3 regions of the Kitasatospora sp. NPDC101108 genome follow, and region 1 is predicted to be linked to each of the others. Evidence: riboswitches for the same ligand, from Rfam matches in the RefSeq annotation. Region 1 holds a riboswitch; each other region holds the start of a gene.
What was found. A riboswitch is a leader RNA that binds a small molecule or an ion and turns the genes downstream of it on or off. The one in region 1 is predicted to bind S-adenosylmethionine.
Positions count from the first base shown of each region.

Region 1 (3,177 bases):
GGGAACCCACAACAGCTGGAGTCAGCCATGGTGAACGTGAACCCTGCGAACGGTGGTACCGACCCCGCGCAGGTGGTCCGCACCTGGCCGGACCTCCTGGCGGCACTGTTGAAGGGGGAGGACCTCGACCGCTCGTCCACCGCGTGGGCGATGGACCGGATCATGAGCGGCGAGGCGTCCCCCGTCCAGGTGGCCGGGTTCATGGTGGCGCTGCGGGCCAAGGGCGAGACGGTCGACGAGATCGCCGGTCTGGTCGACGCGATGTACGCGCACGCCGAGCCGCTGGACATCCCCGGCCCGGCGGTCGACATCGTCGGCACCGGCGGCGACCGGGCGAAGACCGTCAACATCTCCACCATGTCGGCGATCGTCGCGGCGGCCGCCGGCGCCAAGGTGGTCAAGCACGGCAACCGGGCCGCCTCCTCCTCCAGCGGCTCCTCGGACGTGCTGGAGAAGCTCGGGGTGGCGCTCGACCTGTCGGCCCGGCGGGTGGCCGAGGTGGCCGAGGAGGTCGGGCTCACCTTCTGCTTCGCCGCCAAGTTCCACCCCTCGATGCGGCACGCGGCCACCGCGCGGCGCGACCTCGGGGTGCCGACCGCCTTCAACATCCTCGGTCCGCTGACCAACCCGGCGAAGGTCACCTCGCACGCCATCGGCTGCTTCGACACCCGGCTCGCCGGGCTGATCGCGGGCGTGCTGGCCCGGCGCGGGGCGACGGCGCTGGTGTTCCGCGGTGACGACGGGCTGGACGAGCTGACCGTCACCACCACCTCGCGGGTGTGGGTGGTGCGCGACGGGGCGGTCACCGAGACCGGCTTCGACCCGCGGGACGTCGGCATCGAGCTGGTCGGCATCGAGGCGCTGCGCGGGGCCGACGCCGCGTACAACGCCGAGGTCGCGCGCCGGCTGCTGGCCGGGGAGCGCGGGCCGGTGCGGGACGCCGTCCTGCTGAACACGGCGGCGGCGCTGGTCGCGATGGACCTCGGCGACGCGCCGCTGACGGAGCAGCTCGCGGCGGGGATGGTCCGGGCGGCCGAGGCGATCGACTCGGGCGCGGCGCAGGAGCTGCTGCGGCGCTGGTCGGAGGCCACCAGCCGGATCTGAGACGGTAGTTGAGGGCCCGTGCCGTTCCGTCGGCACGGGCCCTCGGGCTGCCGCCCGCCGCGGGGGCGGGAACGCCGTCCGGATGGTGGATGCCTGTTTGACCGTCCGACGCACCCGACCTAGAGTCTTCGCCAGGTCATGAGTGACAGCGCCAAGCCCCAGCTGGCTGTCCGGCAACCCTCCGTCCGTGGCGGGGTGCCCTGGGTGAGGACCGGGTCGCCGGGCAAGCCGTCCGCGCGACAAGCGCGGACGCCGGACGACGAGCACTCCCGGGGTCCCTTACCCCCCGAAGGAGTGCATCCTCATGTCCCTCGCCACCGAGACCTCCGCCCCGCTCGCCGTCCTCGGCCACGACGTCCAGGTGCCGCTCGCCAGCGGTGAGAAGGTCGGCTACGCGGCGCTCGACTACGCGGCCAGCGCGCCGGCGCTCCAGCGGGTCTGGGACGACGTCGCCGCCTACGCGCCGTACTACGGCAGCGTGCACCGCGGCGCCGGGTACCTGTCGCAGCTGTCCACCGACCTGTTCGAGCAGAGCCGCCGGACCGTCGCCGACTTCCTCGACCTGCGCGAGGGCGACCAGGTGGTCTTCACCCGCGCCACCACCGACTCGCTCAACCTGCTGGCCTCGGCCGTGCCGGCCGGCACCCGGGTGTTCGCCTTCGAGACCGAGCACCACGCCTCGCTGCTGCCCTGGGCGCACGCCGGGCTGGAGGTCCGCTACCTGCGGGCGCCGCGCTCGCGGGCCGAGGCGGTGGCCGCGCTGGAGGCGGCGCTCGCCGCGGCGCCCGAGGGGCCGAAGCTGCTCTGCGTGACGGGCGCCTCCAACGTGACCGGCGAGCTGTGGCCGGTCGCCGAGCTGACCGGGACCGCGCACCGGTACGGCGCCCGGGTGGTGCTGGACGCCGCCCAGCTGGCCCCGCACCACCGCGTCTCGGTGCGCGAGCTGGGCGTCGACTGGATCGCCTTCTCCGGCCACAAGCTGTACGCGCCGTTCGGCGCCGGGGTGCTGGCCGGGCGGGCGGACTGGCTGGACGCGGCCGAACCGTACCTGGCCGGCGGCGGGGCGACCCGGACGGTGGCCCGCGAGTCGGACGGCTCGGTGGCGGTGCAGTGGCACACCGGCCCGGCCCGGCACGAGGCCGGCTCGCCGAACGTCATCGGCGCCTACGCGATCGCCTCGGCCTGCCGGGCGCTGACCGAGGCCGGCTTCGACGCGCTGGAGGCCCGGGAGCGGCAGCTGGTCGAGCGGCTGACGGCGGGGCTGGCGGAGATCCCCGAGGTCAAGGTGCTGAACCTGTTCGGCGAGGCCGGCGACAGTCGGAGCAGCGCCCGGGTGGGCGTGCTGTCCTTCGTCGTCCGGGGCTGGAACAGCTCGCACTTCTCGGCCGCGCTGTCCGCCGAGTACGGCATCGGGGTGCGCGACGGGCTGTTCTGCGCCCACCCGCTGGTGCGGACACTGCTGGGGGACGAGGACGTGGCGCCGTCCGAGTGCGGGGCCCCGGAGCCCTCGCTCCCGGGGGAGCGCAGCCTCAACGCGATCCGGGTGAGCTTCGGGGCCGGCACGCCGGACGAGCACGTCGAGCGCTTCCTGACCGCCGTCCGCGAGCTGGTCACCGACGGCGCGGCGTGGAACTACCGCAACGAGGGCGGCCGTTGCGTCGCCGACAGCCGCCGCTAGGGCGGGACTACTCGTCCAGGCCGAGGGCGAAGGCCGCTTCCAGGTCGTGCTGGGAGTAGGTGCGGAAGGCGATCTGGGTCTCGGTGTGGGCCACGCCCGGGACCTTGTTCAGCCGGCCCGGGATGACCTCGGCCAGGTCGTCGTGGCGGCGCACCCGGACCATCGCCACCAGGTCGTAGCCGCCGGTCACCGAGTAGACCTCGCTGACGCCCTCGATGGCGGCGATGGCCTCGGCGATCTCCGGGATGCGGTCGACGCTGGTCTTGATCAGGACGATGGCGGTGATCACTGTTCAGGGCTCCTTCGTGAGGTGCGGCCAGCGTATCGGGCCTCAGCCGGGGCGTCTCGGGGGGTGGCCGACGACGGTGCAGGCGTAGAGGAAGCCGGCCGAGAAG
Region 1 is NZ_JBVJLM010000002.1:324,129-327,305, reverse strand. Features, by position in the region: gene trpD (anthranilate phosphoribosyltransferase) at 28-1,104, shown strand; SAM riboswitch class IV at 1,239-1,356, shown strand; gene ACZ6Z8_RS06240 (aminotransferase class V-fold PLP-dependent enzyme) at 1,409-2,782, shown strand; gene ACZ6Z8_RS06235 (Lrp/AsnC ligand binding domain-containing protein) at 2,790-3,071, opposite strand; gene ACZ6Z8_RS06230 (rhomboid family intramembrane serine protease) at 3,114-3,177, opposite strand, start outside.

Region 2 (3,177 bases), on a different contig from region 1:
TCGGCGGCCAGGGCGTCCGCGAAGGCGGTGTTGTACGCCTCGTAGGCGGCCCATTCGGTGCGGAAGTCGGCGCCGAAGGAGGGCGCGGTGGGGGTCGCGTAGAGCAGGTGGTGGACGAACCACAGGGTGGAGTTGGCGACGCCGTTGTAGGCGTGGGCGAAGGTCTGCGGGTCGATGTCCAGCATGCGTACGGCCTGGCCCCCGACGTCGTGCCCGGCGAGGTCGAGGCGGCCGTCGGGGGCCTCTCCCGCGGCTCGGCGGTCGGCTTCACTGAGAGCCGCGCAGACCCAGACGGCGTCGGGGTCGTCGATCGCGGAGAGGCCTGAGACCAGCCCTCCGCCGCCTCGGCGCAGGGTCAGCGTGCCGTCGTCGGCGGTGCTGAAGGACACCGGTCCCCGGTTGGAGGCCACCAGGACGGGGGCGGTGCCGGTCGCACTCGAACGTTCGGTCGTGAGATCGCCCATGGTTGGGATGTTGCCGGGGGTCCGGGGTGGCAAACGTTTCAGTGCCGGGTGGCGTATTCGGGGACGGTGTGCATCGGGGGGCGCTCCAGGGCCGTCACGGGGTGGGTGTGGGCGGTGAAGGAGCGGGTCTCCGGGTCGCGGGTGAACTGGGTGAGGTGGGGGTGGACGAGGTCGGCGGAGGCCTTGAGGCGGTGGGTGCGGTCGAGGCGTTCCAGGGCGGTGCGGTAGATGGTGGCGGCCATCCGGCCGAGGGCCTGGCCGTCCTGGTGGCGGTGGTGCCGGACGCCGACGTCGACCTGGGCCAGGGCGTCCAGTCCGGCCAGTTCCAGTGCGTCGACCAGCAGGCCGAGTTCGACGCCGTAGCCGGTGGGGAAGGGCAGGCGTTCGAGCAGTGAGCGGCGGGCGGCGTACTCGCCGCCGAGGGGCTGGACGAAACCGGCGAGTTCCGGCCAGTGGAGGTTGAGCAGGGGGCGGGCGACGAGTTCGGTGACCCGGCCGCCGCCGGTGGGGACGATCGCGGCGGATTCCCCGGTGGCGGAGCCGCTCATCGTCACTTCCAGGGGGCGGTCGTACATGGCCTTGACCAGCTGGAGCCCCTCGTCGGTCAGCAGCGGGCCGATGATGCCGGAGACGAAGGCCGGGTCGAACTCGCGCAGGTCGGCGTCGATGAAGCAGACGATGTCGCCGTGGGTGACCAGGAGGGAGCGCCAGAGCACCTCGCCCTTGCCGGGGGCGGCGGGCAGCCGGGGGAGGATCGCGTCGCGGTGCTCCACCCGGGCGCCGGCCGCGGCGGCGACGGCGGCGGTGTCGTCGGTGGAACCGGAGTCGACCACGACGAGTTCGTCGACGAGCGGGATCCGCTCGATCAGCTCGCGGCGGACGGTGCGGACGATGTCGCCGACGGTGGCCTCCTCGTCGAGCGCGGGGAGGACGACGCTGACGGTGCGGCCGGTGCGCCGCTTGGCCTCCAGCAGGGTGTGCACCGGCCGGTCGGCCGCGCTCCACGAGCGGCGGCGGAGCCAGGACGCCGCCTGCGGGAGGAGTGCGGGGGACGGTTCGGCGGGCACGGTGACTCTCCTCGGCGGACTGGGTGGAACGGGCCATCTCGCTTGGCGGACGGACCCTTTCGGGGCGGATGCCTTCGGATACAGTCTTCGTACAGCGGTCGGACCTCTGCACGCCGGGGTCGCCGCTGAACCATAACTTCACATGCTCATCCAGAGGGACTGAGGGAACGGCCCGTTGACGTCCCGGCAACCTTCTCGCTCGGCTGTCGTCGACAGGCCCCGGCGGGACAGGTGCCAATTCCGGCCCGTGGCGCGACCGTGCCACGGGGAAGATGAGGAGAGAGGCCTCCGCCATCATGGCTATCGACACCGCCGCACCTGTTTCCGTCGACCTCGGCCCCGCCGCCGCGCTGTCCTGTCGGGAGTGCGGCACCCGCTTCCCGCTCGGCCCCAGCTTCGCCTGCCTGGAGTGCTTCGGGCCGCTGGAGATCGCGTACGAGTTCGGCAGCGAGGGCGCCGAGGAGCTGCGCAAGCGGATCGAGTCCGGCCCCGCGTCCATCTGGCGCTACGCGCCGCTGCTGCCGGTTCCGGCCGACGTGGCGTCGAAGCCCAATCTGAACCCCGGCTGGACCCCGCTGGTGAAGGCGGACAACCTGGGGCGGGAGCTCGGGTTCACCGCGCAGCTGCACGTGAAGGACGACTCCGGCAACCCGACCCACTCGTTCAAGGACCGGGTGGTGGCCTGCGCGATCGAGGCGGCCCGGGCGTTCGGGTACACCACGCTGTCCTGCTCCTCGACCGGCAACCTGGCCGGTGCGGTGGGTGCGGCGGCGGCCCGGGCCGGGTTCCGCTCGTGCGTTTTCATCCCGCACGACCTGGAGCAGGGCAAGGTCGTGATGGCGGGGGTGTACGGCGGCGAGCTGGTCGGCATCGAGGGCAACTACGACGACGTGAACCGCTTCTGCTCGGAGCTGATCGGGGACCCGGCCGGCGAGGGCTGGGGCTTCGTCAACGTCAACCTGCGGCCGTACTACGGCGAGGGCTCCAAGACGCTGGCGTACGAGATCTGCGAGCAGCTGGGCTGGCGGCTGCCGGAGCAGATCGTCATCCCGATCGCCTCGGGCTCGCAGCTGACGAAGATCGACAAGGGGCTGCAGGAGCTGATCAGGCTGGGCCTGGTGGAGGACCGGCCGTACCGGATCTTCGGCGCCCAGGCGGAGGGCTGCTCGCCGGTGTCGGCCGCGTTCAAGGCCGGCCGGGACGTGATCAAGCCGGTGAAGCCGGACACCATCGCCAAGTCGCTGGCGATCGGCAACCCGGCGGACGGCCCGTACGTGCTGGACATCGCCCGGCGGACCGGCGGGGCGGTCGAGGACGTCACGGACGCGGAGGTCGTGGCGGCGATCCGGCTGCTGGCCCGGACCGAGGGCATCTTCGCCGAGACCGCGGGCGGGGTGACCGTCGGCGTGCTGAAGAAGCTGGTCGAGACCGGCCGGCTGGACCCGGCCAAGGAGACCGTCGCGATCAACACCGGCGACGGCCTGAAGACGCTGGACGCCGTCTCCGAGGCCGGGATGACCACCGTCATCCGCCCGACGCTGGACTCCTTCCGCGCCGCCGGCCTCGCGTCCGCCTGAACCACCCCACCCCCGCTAGGAGAGCCATGAGCGCCAACGTCCGCATCCCCACCATCCTGCGCACCTACA
Region 2 is NZ_JBVJLM010000003.1:659,455-662,631, reverse strand. Features, by position in the region: gene ACZ6Z8_RS11305 (alpha,alpha-trehalose-phosphate synthase (UDP-forming)) at 1-464, opposite strand, end outside; gene ACZ6Z8_RS11300 (glucosyl-3-phosphoglycerate synthase) at 503-1,531, opposite strand; SAM riboswitch class I at 1,675-1,810, shown strand; gene thrC (threonine synthase) at 1,828-3,108, shown strand; gene ACZ6Z8_RS11290 (ubiquitin-like small modifier protein 1) at 3,135-3,177, shown strand, end outside.
Region 2: it holds a riboswitch for S-adenosylmethionine, as region 1 does, so the genes downstream of both, thrC (threonine synthase) here and ACZ6Z8_RS06240 (aminotransferase class V-fold PLP-dependent enzyme) in region 1, are expected to answer to the same signal.

Region 3 (3,177 bases), on a different contig from region 1:
CGGGAGGTCGGGGCGGTCCCCGTCCGTCCACAGGAACGGCAGGCTGTCGACGAACACCACCGGCACCCCGCAGGCCTGCAGCGCCTTCGCCAGCCCGCCGTCCAGCACCACCAGCGCCGCCTCCACCCGCTGCGCCTGGACGATCCGTCTCAGCTCCGCCTCCGACCGGGTGTCCGGGAGGTCGAACCAGCGCTCCACCGGCTGCTCGGCGAGCACCGATCTCCCCAGTCCGGAGGCCAGCCCGATGAATCTCAGCCGGTCGCCGCCGGTACCCCGGAGGGCGGACAGCACCGCGCTCAACTTCCCCGAGCTGCCCCAGCCGAACTCCACCCCGGCCACGGCAACCGTCCTGGTCTCCGCCTTCGCCCGCATCCGTGTCAACTCCCCCGCCCGTACCGGATCTCCTGTCGTCCGTATTCGTACCAGGCGAGAGGTCCCGGCTTGGTTCGACTACCTATCGAAAAGTGAAAGCTAACCACCCCACCAGGTGAAGCTGCCTGTCGGCGTATTGACGAAGGGCGGTCCAGTGATCGGGCAGGTCGCCCCGCCGTGCCAGCAACACGCGGGCAGGAACGTCCCTGCGCTCCGCGGGCGCCGTCCCGGGCTGCAATGGGCGCCGACCCGGGCCGAGCGCCGACCGCAGACCACAGGAGAGAGCCGCCCGATGGAGCAGCCGACGACCGCCGACACCGATCCGGTCCGCGTACTGGAGACCGCGGGCACCGACTACCGCCGGGCCTTCGACCTCTTCCTCGCGGGCACCGACGAGAAGCCCCGCACCCACGCCCGGCTGAGCGAGATCGCCACGTCCCTCCCGCACCGCCGGGTCCTGCTGGACCTCGGCGCCGGGGACGGCCGCACCACCGCCCACCTCGCCCGGTACTTCGACCGCACGATCGCCGTCGAGCCGAGCGCCGCCATGCGCGAGAGGCTCGCCGCCGCCTGCCCGGACGCCCTGGTCCTTCCCGAACCGCTGGAGCGCGCGGCCCCGCCCGAGCCGGGCGACCTGGTCCACCTCTCCCACGTGCTCTACTACGTCCCGGAACCGGACTGGTTCCCCACCGCCACCCGTGCCCTCGGCTGGACGGCACCTGGCGGTGCCCTGCTGATCGTCCTGCAGAACCCCGACAGCCCCTGCATGCGGATGGCCGCCCACTTCACCGGCGTCCGCTACGACCTGCGCCCCCTCCTGGACCGCCTGCGCGCCGAGCATCCTTCCCACGACTACGCCCTGGAGACCCTCACCCTCCACTACCGCACGCCCCACCTCGCCGATGCCGTCGACGTCGCCGAATTCATGGTCAACGTCGCCGATCTCGCCACCCTCGACGCCCGCCCGACCAGGGCCGCCGTCGCCGCCTACGTCCAGCAGCACTTCGCCCGTCCCGACGGCGGCTACGCCATCGGCCACACCCAGGACATGCTGGTCGTCCGCCGCGTCCGGGAGTGACCGCCTCTCATCGCGCCGGGTGCCGGGCGCGGTTGAGGGGAGAGTCCGGCGGGGCGCTGGAGGATCCGGAGACGGACAGCGGCTCCGACGGGACGGTGTCCTTGGCCACGGGCAGTGGGATGGAGAGCACTCCTCGGCCCTGACCTCCGCGTGGAGTCCGGCGTGTGCGGGTTGGGGGAAAAGTTTGGCGGGGCGCCCGGGAAGTCTTGTATGGTTCGTCGCGAATCATCCAGAGGGGTGGAGGGACCGGCCCTACGAAGCCCCGGCAACTCCCCGTTCGACCCGGCGTCCGAAGTACGCGCCGTGCCGTCCGGGATCAGTGCCAACTCCGGCCTGTCGCCAACGTGGCGCGGGAAAGATGAGGAGACACGGTGCTCTCTGTGCTGTCCTTCGCCCGGGCGCTTCCCGCCCCGGCCCTTCCGCGTACCCGTCTCGTGCCCGGCGCAGGCAATCGGCCGCATTCGCAGGCCCGTCCTCGCTGACCACCCCGCTCCCCTTCCCACCGGAGCGTCCGTGAGCCGGACCCACCCGCGGCCCACGGGATTCGAGACTGGAGTACCCGTCCATGGAGAACATGGAGATCACGAGCGGCGTCGGAGTGCTCGACAAGATCACCTCGATCCTCGGCACCCTGGAGGCCGGTCCGGCCACCCTGGCCGGACTGGTCGACGCCACCGGCCTGGCGCGGCCGACCGCCCACCGGATCGCCGTCGCACTGGAACACCACCGCCTGCTCGGCAGGGACGTGCAGGGCCGGTTCGTCCTCGGCCCGAGACTCGCCGAGCTCTCGGCGGCCGCCGGTGAGGACCACCTGCTGGCAGCGGCCGGCTCGGTCCTCACCCAGCTGCGCGACCTCACCGGCGAGACCGCCCAGCTCTACCGCCGGCAGGGCGACGTGCGGATCTGCGTGGCGGCGGCGGAGCGCCTCTTCGGGCTGCGCGACACCGTGCCGGTGGGCCTCGCCCTGCCGATGAAGGTCGGGTCGGCGGCCCAGGTCCTCCTCGCCTGGGAGGAGCCCGAGCGTCTTCACCGCGGCCTCCAGGGCGCCCGGTTCACCGCCACCGCGCTCAGCGGTGTGCGGCGTCGCGGCTGGGCCCAGTCCATCGGCGAACGTGAGCCCGGGGTGGCCTCGGTGTCCGCACCCGTGCGCGGCCCGTCCAACCGGGTGGTGGCGGCGGTGTCCGTCTCCGGTCCGATCGAACGGCTCACCCGCCACCCCGGCGCCCGGCTGTCCCAGGCCGTGGTCGAGGCGGCGGCCCGGCTCACCGAGGCCCTGCACCGAACCTGACCAGCCCTCCCCCCGGCGTCTCCTACTCCTCCTCGTCCAGCAGGGCGGCGAACCGCGCCAGTGGGTCCCCGGTGAAGGGGCGCAGCGCGGGGGCGAGGAGGCGCGCGCCGGGGAACCGCAGGCCGCCGAGGAAGGCGAAGCGGGTGGTGCGGTCGGTCTCCGGGCGGGCCGCCATCCCGCCGAGCACCAGGCGGCTCTGCATCAGGCACCAGCCGGGTGCGAGGTCGATCCCGAACGTCGCCCGGAGCCGGGTGTGGCCATGGATCCGGGCCTGGAGCGAAGTCGTCGGCAGCGAACCGGATGGTGCGGGGCGGACGAGTCGCACCGTGCGGACGTCGGGGATCCAGAGCGGCATGGTCCGCTCCAGGTCCTGGGCGAGCGCCCAGACCCGCTCGAACGGCGCGTCGAGGACGGTCTCGCCGATCCGAGCCGCGCCGGG
Region 3 is NZ_JBVJLM010000001.1:540,005-543,181, reverse strand. Features, by position in the region: gene ACZ6Z8_RS02430 (hydroxymethylcytosylglucuronate/cytosylglucuronate synthase) at 1-372, opposite strand, end outside; gene ACZ6Z8_RS02425 (class I SAM-dependent methyltransferase) at 665-1,450, shown strand; SAM riboswitch class I at 1,673-1,815, shown strand; gene ACZ6Z8_RS02420 (IclR family transcriptional regulator) at 2,025-2,738, shown strand; gene ACZ6Z8_RS02415 (SRPBCC family protein) at 2,761-3,177, opposite strand, start outside.
Region 3: it holds a riboswitch for S-adenosylmethionine, as region 1 does, so the genes downstream of both, ACZ6Z8_RS02420 (IclR family transcriptional regulator) here and ACZ6Z8_RS06240 (aminotransferase class V-fold PLP-dependent enzyme) in region 1, are expected to answer to the same signal.